One region of the Achromobacter sp. genome, then DNA from elsewhere that is predicted to be linked to it. Evidence: predicted binding sites of a transcription regulator. Region 1 holds the regulator's gene; the other holds the start of a gene.

Region 1 (5,629 bases):
GAATCCTTGGGGGTTAGCGAAGCGGCTCGGGCGAGTTGCCGGGTTGGCCGGGGTACTGGTTCAGCGGGCTGACCGGGGCGGCCGAGTCGCGCTTCTTCTGATCCGCTTCTTCCTTCAGCCGGGCTTCGTCCTGGTCCAGCCGCTTGTCGGCCTTTTCGTCGGCCGTGGAGCTGGGGGTGTTCAGCTGATAGGGTTGCAGGTCAGGCTGCTTGTCGCCTTCCCAGCGGGTCAGCCGGTCGTTTTCGAACCAGACGGTGAACTTGCGTTCGCGGGCTTCGCCGTAACCGGGCTTGTAGTAGTAGGGGTAGTCCCAGCGATTGGCGTGCAGCACGCTGGTCAGCGTGGGGCTGCCGAGCGCGAAGCGCACTTGTTCGCGCGTCATGCCGGGTTGCAGCAGGGCGACCTGTTCCTGGGTGATCCAGTTACCTTGCTGGACGCCAGCCTTGTAGGGGAAGCCCCACTTGTCTCCCGTGCAACCGGCAAGGGCGACGGCCAGGGCGGCAACGGCCAATCCGGTCTTCAGCGAGCGGGAGGGAATTCGTGCAATCATGGACACTACGCGCCCCTATTATTTGGAAGCAGACAAAACCGTTATCATAAAGGTTTCATAAGGATAGTTCCGCGGGGCGGCATGAATTCAGGGGAGCCGGCTCGCGGCGCGCCCCACATCCTTGCCCATGCCAACGCGGACGGAGAGCGATTACACCATGAGCGACCAAAGCGAACTGAAGAACATGGGTTTGAAGGCGACTTTTCCCCGCCTGAAAATTCTTGATATTTTCCGTAAATCCGACCAGCGGCACCTCAGCGCCGAAGACGTCTATCGCGCCTTGATTGGCGAAAACGTCGAAATCGGCCTGGCGACCGTCTACCGCGTGCTGACGCAGTTCGAACAGGCCGGCATTCTTGCCCGCAGCCAGTTCGACAGCGGCAAGGCCGTGTTCGAGCTCAATGACGGCGATCACCACGATCACCTGATCTGCACGAATTGCGGCAAGGTGGTCGAGTTTTCGGACCCGGACATCGAAAAGCGCCAGCAAAAGATCGCCAAGGACAACGGCTTCGCGTTGGAAAGCCACGCGATGGTGCTGTACGGCATCTGCGGCAGCTGCCTGAAAGGCCGCTAAGCCGCCTGCGTTCGTCCCACGGCCTACGGCCGCGCTCGCCGCGGGTTCGTGAGATCCAAAGCCCCTTCTGATCGAAGGGGCTTTTTGTTGGGCGGGAAATAAAGAAACCCGAAAAACCCCCGGGGCATGGCCGCGGGGCTTGTCCGGAGGCGGGCGGCCGTCAGGCGGCGGGTTGGCCGAAGCCTTCCAGCATTTCGCGAGCGTGTTCGCGCGTCGTGGCGGTGAGCTTGATCCCGCCCAGCATCCGGGCGATCTCTTCCACACGGGCGGGGGCGTCCAGCTCTTCGATGCTGGAGCGCGTGGTGCCGCGCGATTCGGTTTTGCTGACCAGGAACTGGTTATTGCCGCAGGCGGCGACCTGCGGCAGGTGGGTGACGCACAGCACTTGATGGCGTTCGCCCAGTTCGCGCAGCAATTTGCCGACGGATTCCGCTACCGCGCCGCCGACGCCGCTGTCGACTTCGTCGAAAATCAGCGTAGGTACGCGGGCCGCGCGGCTGGCGATGACGGACAACGCCAGCGAGATGCGCGACAGTTCACCGCCCGAGGCCACCTTGGCCAGCGGCCGGGGCGTGGTGCCGGCGTGGCCGGCCACCAGGAATTCAACTTGTTCATTACCGTGCGCGGACGGCGCGGACGCTGCCAGCGTGGGCTCGAACTTGCCGCCTTGCATGGCCAGCGTCTGCATCGCCTGTGTGACCTGCTTGCCCAGGTCTTTCGCGATCTTGCGGCGGGCAGTGGTGAGTTTGGCGGCCGCCGCATCGTATTGCGCCTGGGCGGCTGCGGACTGGGCGCGCAGGGCATCGATGTCGCCCGCGGCCTGTAATGCCGCCAGCTCGGCGTGCAGCGAGTCGCGCAGTTCGCACAGCGCGTCGGGTTCGACGCGGAACTTGCGGGCGGTCTCGAACACCAGGCCCAGCCGCGATTCCACCTCGGCCAGGCGCTTGGGGTCCAGGTCGACGCGGCTGACGTAGTTGTTCAGGTCCGATACGGCTTCGCTGATCGCGATGCGGGCGGATTCCAGTTCGTCATGCACGCCTTGCAGGCCGGGGTCGTGCCGCAGCATCTGCTGAATGCGGTGATTGGCCGCCGTGATGCGGTGGTGTGCGGAATCGCCTTCACCGTCCAGCGCTTCCAGGATCTGCGAGGCGCCGTCCAGAAGCGATTGGGAGTGCGACAGCCGGGTGTGCTCGGATTGCAGCGAATCCCATTCGTCCGCGCCCAGCGCCAGTTGATCCAGTTCTTGAACCTGCCATTGGATGCGGTCGCGCTCGGTAGCCAGGCTGGCGGCGTCTTTCTCGGCGGCTTCCAGCTGCCGCGCCAGCGCGCGCCATTGCTTCCAGGCCTGGCCGACGGCCTGGCGCAGATCGCCGTGGCCGCCGTGGGCGTCCAGCAGGTCGCGCTGTGCGTCGGGGCGCATCAGGCTTTGATGGGCGTGCTGGCCGTGGATGTCCACCAGGCTGTCGCCCAGTTCGCGCAACTGGGCCACGGTGGCGGGCGTGCCGTTGATATAGGCGCGGCTGCGGCCCTGCGCATCGATGACGCGGCGCAGCGAGAGCTCGTCGTCCGCGTCGATCTCGCGTTCGGCCAGCCAGGCGTGCAGCGACTTGGGCGTGTCGAAGACGGCGGTGATGTCGGCGCGGGGCGCGCCTTCGCGCAGCATGCTGGCGTCGCCGCGTTCTCCCAGGGCCAGCGCCAGCGCATCCACCAGGATGGATTTGCCTGCGCCGGTCTCGCCGGAGAAAACGGTGAAGCCGGCGCCGAAATGGATCTCGGTCTGCTCGACGATGACGAAGTCGCGGATATGCAGGGTGCGCAGCATGTCGGGGCGCTTACTACTCTACGTTGTCGGTGGCTTGGGGCATCAGGTTCCAATGCAGCTTGCGGCGCAGGGTGGAAAAGAAGCTGTAGCCCTCGGGGTGCACGAAGCGGATGGTATAGGGCGCGCGCTGCACGACGATGCGGTCGCCCGGTTGCAGGTCCGACCAGGTCTGCATGTCGAAATGGACGCTGGCGCCTACTTCGACCCGGCCCATGGCAGTAAGGGTCATGTTCAGCACGCCGGTGTCGGGGATCACGATAGGGCGGTTCGACAGCGTTTGCGGCGCGACGGGCACCAGCACCATGGCGTTCATGCCGGGATGCAGGATGGGGCCGTTGGCGGACAGGGCGTACGCGGTGGAGCCGGTGGGCGTGGCGATGATCAGGCCGTCGGCGCGCTGCGTGTACATGAAGGCGCCGTCCAGTTCCACGCGCACTTCGATCATGCCGCCGCGTCCGGCGCGGTTCAGCACGACGTCGTTCAAGGCCGACGCGGAATACATCTTCTGGTCGCCCCGCCACACGCTGCCTTCCAGCAGCATGCGTTCCTCGATCTGGAAGCTGCCTTCGAGCACCCGCGCCAGCGCGCCATGCGCGTCCTGCAGCGGGATGTCGGTGATGAAGCCCAGCCGGCCATGGTTGATGCCGACCAGCGGCACGCCGAAGGGCGCCAGGTGGCGGCCCGCGCCCAGCACGGTGCCGTCGCCGCCCATGACGACGGCCAGCGACGCGTGCTGGCCGATTTCCTCGAGGGTGGCGACCGGGTATTCGGTCAGGCCGGTATTGCGCGCGGTATCGGCATCGATGAGCACGTGCCTGCCCGCTTGCGTCAGCGCGTGCGCAAGGGCTCTCAGCGGTGTGTCCAGGCCGGTGTCCTGGTATCTGCCGATCAGGGCGACGGTAGGAAAGTGCATGGATGCGTGCGTATCGAAAAAGGTAAAGCCAGAAAGCCGAAACCCGCCCGGAGGGGGCTGATTAGCCGATTATATGGGGCCGCATATCCGCTTGCGGGACAAAAATCGCCTTAATTGGAAAAGATTCCCTAAAATACCTGTTATGGATGACCGCGCACGCGCACTACTGAAAGCGTTGATAGAACGCTACATCGCCGATGGGCAGCCAGTCGGCTCGCGGACGCTATCGAAAGTCTTCGACTTGTCCCCGGCCACGATCCGCAATGTGATGGCGGACCTGGAAGAGCTGGGGCTGATCCATAGCCCGCATACGTCCGCCGGCCGTGTTCCCACGCCGCGGGGCTACCGCATGTTCGTCGATTCCTTGCTGGCCGTGCAGTCCTATCAGCTGCAACCGCACAATATGGGCGAAATGCTGTCGGCCGCCGAACCCACCCGCGCCGTCAATGCCGCGGCCGCGCTGCTGTCGAACCTGACGCAGTTCGCGGGCGTGGTGCTCACGCCCAAGCGCGCCCAGGTGTTCCGCCAGATCGAATTCATCCGGCTGTCCGACAAGCGGGTGCTGCTGATCATCGTCACCCCCGACGGCGACGTCCAGAACCGCATCTTGTTCGTGCAGCGCGATTACGTCGAAGCCGAATTGCTGGAAGCCGGCAATTTCTTCAACATGCATTTCGCCGGCAAGTCCTTCAATGCGGTGCGCCAGACCTTGTCCACCGAGCTCGCCCAGCTGCGCGAAGACATCTCGCGCCTGATGCAGGCGGCGGTGGAAGCCAGCGCCGAAGCCGCCGAAGACGGCGACGCCATGATCATATCGGGCGAACGCAAGCTGCTGGACGTGACGGACATCGCGTCCGACATGGACCGGTTGCGCAAGATGTTCTCGCTGTTCGAAAAGAAGACGGACCTGCTGCAGCTGCTGGACGTGTCCAGCCGCGCGCAGGGGGTGCAGATCTACATCGGCGGCGACTCGCAACTGGTGCCGATGGAAGAAGTGTCGGTCATTACCGCGCCTTATGGCGTGGACGGCAAGGTGGTCGGCACGCTGGGCGTGATCGGTCCCACTCGCATGGCGTACGAACGCGTCATTCCCATCGTGGATATCACGGCGCGTTTGCTGTCCAACGCCCTCAGCCACAACCAGTAGGTCCATTCAAAGCTACATCCTCCTTGCGGAGGAAGGGGAGTTTTTGTGTTTCTTCGCCTGTTCAAGTACCTGTGGCCTGAACGCTACCTGCCGGAAAGCGAGCAGGACGACCCCTTCAACGAAGATCCGCCGCCGCGCGGGCCGGGCAAGGTCGGCGTGCTGCTGGTGAACCTGGGCACCCCCGACACGCCGGACAAGGCCGGCATCAAGAAATACCTGGGCGAATTCCTGTCCGACCCGCGCGTCATCGAAATCCCCCGCTACCTGTGGAAGCCCATCCTGCACGGGCTGGTGCTGACGATGCGCCCCAAGAAGCTGGCGCCGCGCTATGCCGGGGTGTGGCTCAAGGAAGGGTCGCCCCTCATGGTCTACAGCCAGCGCCAGGCGGACGGCGTGCGCGCGGCCCTGCACGCGGCGGGCATCGATGCCGTGGTGGAATTGGGCATGCGCTACGGCAACCCGTCGATCCCCGACGCGATCACGCGCTTGCGGGCCGCGGGCTGCGAGCGCATCCTGACCGTGCCGCTGTATCCGCAGTACGCCGCCAGTACCACGGCCACCGTGGTCGACGCAGTGACCCGCCACGCCGCGCGCCTGCGCGACCAGCCCGAGCTGCGCTT
Region 2 (5,629 bases), on a different contig from region 1:
TCTTCGTCGGCCGGCGTGGCCAGCAGCAGGATGCGGTCGTTGGCAAGCAGCCAGCCGTGAACCGAGACCCGGTGGCGTTGGGCGGATTCGCCCAGCCACGTGGCCAGTTGGTTCAGGATATCGGCGGGCGCTGGCTGCGATGGCGCGGCCAGCGGCGAAATGAAGTTGGCCTGCACCAGTTGGGGCAGCCCGGGGGCGTACAGACGGGGCAGACGGGCCATAGTGTCAGGGCTTGCGTATCTGGAAGAACGGGTTGTCTTCGCTCACGGTATATAAATAGTGCCACGGTGGGCGCTGGTCAAGTCCCGTGATCACAATATGGGCACGGAATCGTTTCTTTTTTTACCGCCGGGCCCGTATGAGGGGCAGGTTAACATTTGGCGACGGAACGTCGTACCGTGGATATACCCTAACCCGCAGACGTTTTTTTTCACCCCCTGACCGGAGAAAATCCATGCCTGTGGCCTTGGAACTCATTTCCCAGCATCGGTGCTTTGGCGGCACGCAGCGCTACTACCGCCATGAGTCCGCGGCCATCGGCCTGCCCATGCGCTTTTCGGTCTACGTGCCGCCGCAAGCCGAGCACGGCCCGGTGCCGGTGCTGTTCTATCTGGCGGGCCTGACCTGCACGGAAGAGACCTTCATGATCAAGGCGGGCGCCCAGCGCCTGGCGGCCGAACTGGGCGTCATGCTGGTTGCCCCGGACACCAGCCCGCGCGGCGCCAATGTGCCCGGCGAAGACGAAAGCTGGGATCTGGGCACGGGCGCCGGTTTCTACGTGGACGCCACCACGCCCGCCTGGCGCGACCACTACCGCATGTACAGCTATGTCACTGACGAACTGCATGGCATCGTCACTGGCGGCACCCTGCCCGGCGACGCGTCGCGCACGGGCGTTTTCGGCCACTCCATGGGTGGCCACGGCGCGCTGGTGCTAGCGCTGCGCAACCCCGGCAAGTTCCGTTCGGTGTCGGCGTTTGCGCCCATTGCCGCGCCCAGCCTATGCCCGTGGGGCAAGAAAGCGTTCGGCGCCTACCTGGGCGACAACGTCCAGGACTGGGCCGCGTACGACGCGTCGGCCTTGATGCGAGGCCTCACGCGGCCCTTCCCCGCCGGCATCCTGATCGACCAGGGCGAATCAGACCAATTCCTGGCCGAGCAGTTGTATCCCGACGTATTCGAGGCGGCCTGCGCCGCCGCCGATCAGCCGCTGACGCTGCGCCGCCACGCGGGTTACGACCACGGCTACTACTTCATCTCCACCTTTATTGAAGATCACATCCGGTTTCACGTCGAACGGCTTGGAAAGCCGGCGGCCTGAAGACGCGCTTCTATACTGGGGAGCCTGCCGCGGCAGGCGCGTGGCGCCCTGGGCGCGCCCGCAGGGACCCGCGGCTAGCTTGAATAGGAACGCCTGATTTGATCAACGGTATCGCTCCCTTTGTCTGGATACTTCTGGGCGCCGTCGTCGTCCTGCTGCCGGGCCTGGCCATGCTGCTGGGCCGGGGCGGCCCCCGCGACGAACGCGGCCGCAAGAAGTTCCAGTTCCGGCCGGTGCGGCGCCTGTTCGGCCTGATGCTGGTGCTGTTGGGATGCGTGTCGGGGTTGCTGGCGCTGTCGCTGGTCCAGTTCTTCCGGCTGACCACGGACGAATCCGTGGCCCGCATCGAGGTGCGCCAGCAGGCCGAAGGCCAGTTCCAGGTCACGGCCACGGCGCCCGGCATCAGCCCCAAGCAATACGTGCTGTACGGCGACCAGTGGCAGATCGATGCCCGGGTCGTGCGGTGGAAGCTGCCTGCGCTGATGGCGGGCGTGCCGCCGCTGTACCGGTTGGAGCGCTTGTCCGGGCGCTATAGCGACACGGCGCGCGAGGCGTCGGCCACCCGTTCGGTCCACGCGCTCGATGACTGGCCGGCCCCTGATCTGGGGTCCTTGAAGAAAAGTTTTCCGAACTGGTTCCCCTTTGTCGATGTCCAATTTGGAAGCGGTGCCTATATGCCGCTGTTCGATGGCGCGAAATACCAGGTGTTCATGGACCCCCGCGGCGCCTTGTTCGTCCGCCCGGACGGCGAGGCCACCGCAGAAGGCCTGAAACGCCTGGGTTGGTAGGGAATCCGCCTAGGCGCCTGAGGCCCCCTCCGCCGGGAGGCGTCATGCAAATGGACGGTCAAAAATAAACAGGGACGCATAATCCTGGTGAAACTTTGACGCACCGCAATAGTCGAATTAGCACTCCCTTTACTAGAGTGCTAACATCGAATCCATGTCGTTACCCCTTCGCTTTCCGGAGACCCCCGCTATGAAACAACCCAGTACCTCGTTGGCCGCTTCCGGCAACGCCCTGGCGTTGGCCATTGCCAATCCGGGCGCACTTGGCACGATCGACGCGTACATCTCTTCGGTCAACCGCCTGCCGGTCCTGTCCGCCGAGCGTGAAACCGAGCTGGGCCGTCGCCTGCGCGACCAGGAAGACCTGGGCGCGGCGCGCGAGCTGATTCTGTCTCACCTGCGCCTGGTGGTGTCGGTTGCCCGCCAGTACCTCGGGTATGGCTTGCCGCACGCCGACCTGATCCAGGAAGGCAACGTCGGCCTGATGAAGGCCGTGAAGCGTTTCGACCCCGAGCGCGGCGTGCGCCTGGTGTCGTTCGCCGTGCACTGGATCAAGGCCGAAATCCACGAATACATCATCCGCAACTGGCGCCTGGTCAAGGTGGCGACCACCAAGGCCCAGCGCAAGCTGTTCTTCAACCTGCGCAGCATGCGCCCCGATGGCCAGACGCTGGACCCGGAGCAGGTCGATCACATCGCGCGCGAATTGAACGTACGCCGCGAAGACGTGAGCGAAATGGAAGTGCGCCTGTCCGGCCGCGACATGTCGCTGGAAAACCAGGACGACGACGACGACAGCTACGCGCCGATCGCCTACCTGTCCGACGATGGCCGCCAGGAACCGACGCGGGTGCTGGAACGCGCTGCGCGCGACCAGTTGCAAAGCACGGGGCTGACCACCGCGCTGGAAGCGCTGGACGCCCGCTCGCGCCGTATCGTCGAGGCCCGCTGGCTGCAAGATGACGGTGGCGCCACGCTGCACGAACTGGCGCAGGAGTTCGGCGTGTCGGCCGAACGCATCCGCCAGATCGAAGCTGCCGCCTTGAAGAAGATGCGCGGCAACCTGGCCGCCTGATCCGCCGGGTTCCCCCGCTGCGTCAATCAGCAAGAAGGGCCGCGCAAGCGGCCCTTTTCTTTGCGCGCGGCCGCTCGGGCATGCCGCGGCGGCACAAGCGCCACAATCGATCAATAAATTGATACAAATTCGGCCCTTAATTTTGCGTGATTGCAGAAACTTAATGGGGATCGCGCCGACTAACTTCATGTAGACCGCGAACTTCGGTTAGCAGTCTTGTCATCCGTCTCGGCTTCTCCTCTTTCCCCTCCCCTATGAGACGGATGCTTGCGGGGCACCATGCATATCTTGGTGCCCCGTTTTTTATGCCCGCTCGTTATGCGGCTTGCGCGTCGTCCGGCGCCAGCGCCGTATGCCACAGCGCGTCCTGCACGCGACGCACGCCGGTGGCCATCGACCCGTCTTCATAGAGCTTGATCCAGCGGTAGCCGGGCGCCATGTTGTCGACCACGTGCTTGCCGTCGCGGATGCTGAACTGAAAGCAGGTCGACGGCGTGGCCAGCATGCGCAGGTTGTGGCGGCGGCGGTCGAACTCATGATGCACATGGCCCCACAGCAACACGCGCGCCTGCGGAAAGCGGGCCAGGCGCTTGAACAGCGCCTGCGGATTGTCGATCATCATCGAGTCATGCCAGTGGCTGTCGATCTGCATCGGGTTGTGATGCATCGCGATCAGGGTGTGGCGGCCCGGCGCGTCCGCCAGGGCGGACTCAAGCATGTCCAGTTGGCTGTCGGGCAAGTGGCCGGCATTGGAGCCGGGCACCGTGGTGTCCAGCGCCACGACACGCCAGGCGCCGACGTCGGTCACCGGCGCCGACCATTGCGGCAATTCCTGGCGCAGCACGGCCGGCTGGTCGTGATTGCCCGGCAGGCAGCGGATCTGCGCGCGGGCCAATGCCTCGGACTCGCCCAGGATGGCGGCAAAGCGCCGGTACGAAGCCGCTTCCCCGTCTTGCGACAGGTCGCCCGTGGCCATCAACAGGTCGGGGTGCTTGCCGTCGGCCTCGATCTGGCGCAGTACGGCGCGCAGGCTCGCATCGGTATTGACGCCCAGCATCGCGGTGTCGGGTTCGCCGAACAAATGGCTGTCGGTCAGCTGGACGAGCATGGCGGGCGCGTGTTGGCGCCGGGCCAGGGAATGGACGCGGGGCAAGTGCCGCTCCTGCGAAGTGGATACCGTTTGCACATTACCCAAAAAACAGGGCGTGGCGCATATTTCTTGGCCGGCTTGGGGTAACGAAACGTGCGTTCTGAATGATTCTCCTCCGTTTGCCGGCAGGAGCCTGAGAAAAAAGCCGCTATTCTTGGGAAACTTCTCACACGCTTCATGATCGGGACGCGGCGCTATCCATGGATGTAGGTTTTCTTGTTTTCGGCTTGGCCGGTTTGCTCACACTGGTCTGCTTCATGCCACCGCTGGCCGGCCGCCTCAAGCTGCCGTACTCGGTGCTGCTGGCTATCGTCGGCTGTCTGCTGGGCATCATCATTCACGTGCACGGCTGGGCGCCCAGCTGGATCGGCGACTTCCTGGATTCGCTGGAACGCTTCGAGATCTCGTCGGAAACCTTCCTGATGGTGTTCCTGCCGGTGCTGCTGTTCGAGACGGCGCTGTCCATGAACGTGCGCCGCCTGATGGACGACATCGGCCCCATCCTGATGATGGCCATCGTGGCCGTGGTGGTGTGCACGGTCGTGGTCGGGGTGACGCTGGACGCGATCTCGCCCTACGGCCTGGTGGTCTGCCTGCTGCTGGGCGCCATCGTCGCCACGACCGACCCGGTCGCCGTGGTGGGCATCTTCCGCGAGGTGGGCGCGCCCAAGCGGCTGACAACACTGGTCGAAGGCGAAAGCCTGTTCAACGACGCGGCGTCCATCGCCCTGTACTCCGTGCTGCTGGCCGTGCTGAGCGGCCACGGCGAACTGACCGTCAGCGGCATCTTCAACGACTTCATCGTGCACTTCATCGGGGGCGGCATCGCCGGTTTCGCGATGGGGCGGCTGGCCTGCTTCCTGTTCGCGTGGCTGCGCGGCTTTCCCACGGCCGAGATCACGCTCACCTTGACGCTGGCCTACCTGTCCTTCTTCATCTCGGAGCACTACCTGAACGTCTCGGGCGTGGTCGCCACCGTGATCGCGGGCCTGGTCGTGGGGTCGACGGGCCGCACGCGCATGTCGCCCACCACCTTCGAATATCTGTCCAGCGCCTGGGAGCAGTTCGGGTTCTGGGCCAATTCGCTGATTTTCCTGTTCGCGGCCATGCTGATCCCCAAGCTGATGGCCGCCGCCGATTGGCAGGAACTGGTGCTGGTGGCCGTGGTGTTCGTCGCGACGCTGATCGCGCGCGCCATCGTGGTGTTCGGCCTGCTGCCGCTGTTGGGGCTGACCCGCCTGGGCACCAAGGTCAGCAACCCGTACAAGGTGGTGATGCTGTGGGGCGGACTGCGC

The links. The regulator HrcA, encoded in region 1, represses chaperone genes, less so after heat shock. The targets are predictions, from matches to a motif close to TTAGCACTCNNNNNNNNNGAGTGCTAA.
Region 2: a site for HrcA is predicted at 2,227-2,253, ahead of rpoH (RNA polymerase sigma factor RpoH). Genes of this name have one in related genera too.

The regions. Positions count from the first base shown of each region.
Region 1 is NZ_DBHKZA010000064.1:2,278-7,906, forward strand. It holds gene ACO6D5_RS21555 (outer membrane protein assembly factor BamE) at 14-550, opposite strand; gene fur (ferric iron uptake transcriptional regulator) at 708-1,127, shown strand; gene recN (DNA repair protein RecN) at 1,288-2,949, opposite strand; gene ACO6D5_RS21570 (NAD kinase) at 2,963-3,862, opposite strand; gene hrcA (heat-inducible transcriptional repressor HrcA) at 4,005-5,009, shown strand; gene hemH (ferrochelatase) at 5,055-5,629, shown strand, end outside.
Region 2 is NZ_DBHKZA010000037.1:24,121-29,749, reverse strand. It holds partial or broken gene ACO6D5_RS15440 (transposase) at 1-221, opposite strand, end outside; gene fghA (S-formylglutathione hydrolase) at 455-1,321, shown strand; gene ACO6D5_RS15430 (hypothetical protein) at 1,420-2,109, shown strand; gene rpoH (RNA polymerase sigma factor RpoH) at 2,264-3,184, shown strand; gene ACO6D5_RS15420 (phosphodiesterase) at 3,501-4,292, opposite strand; partial or broken gene ACO6D5_RS15415 (cation:proton antiporter) at 4,535-5,629, shown strand, end outside.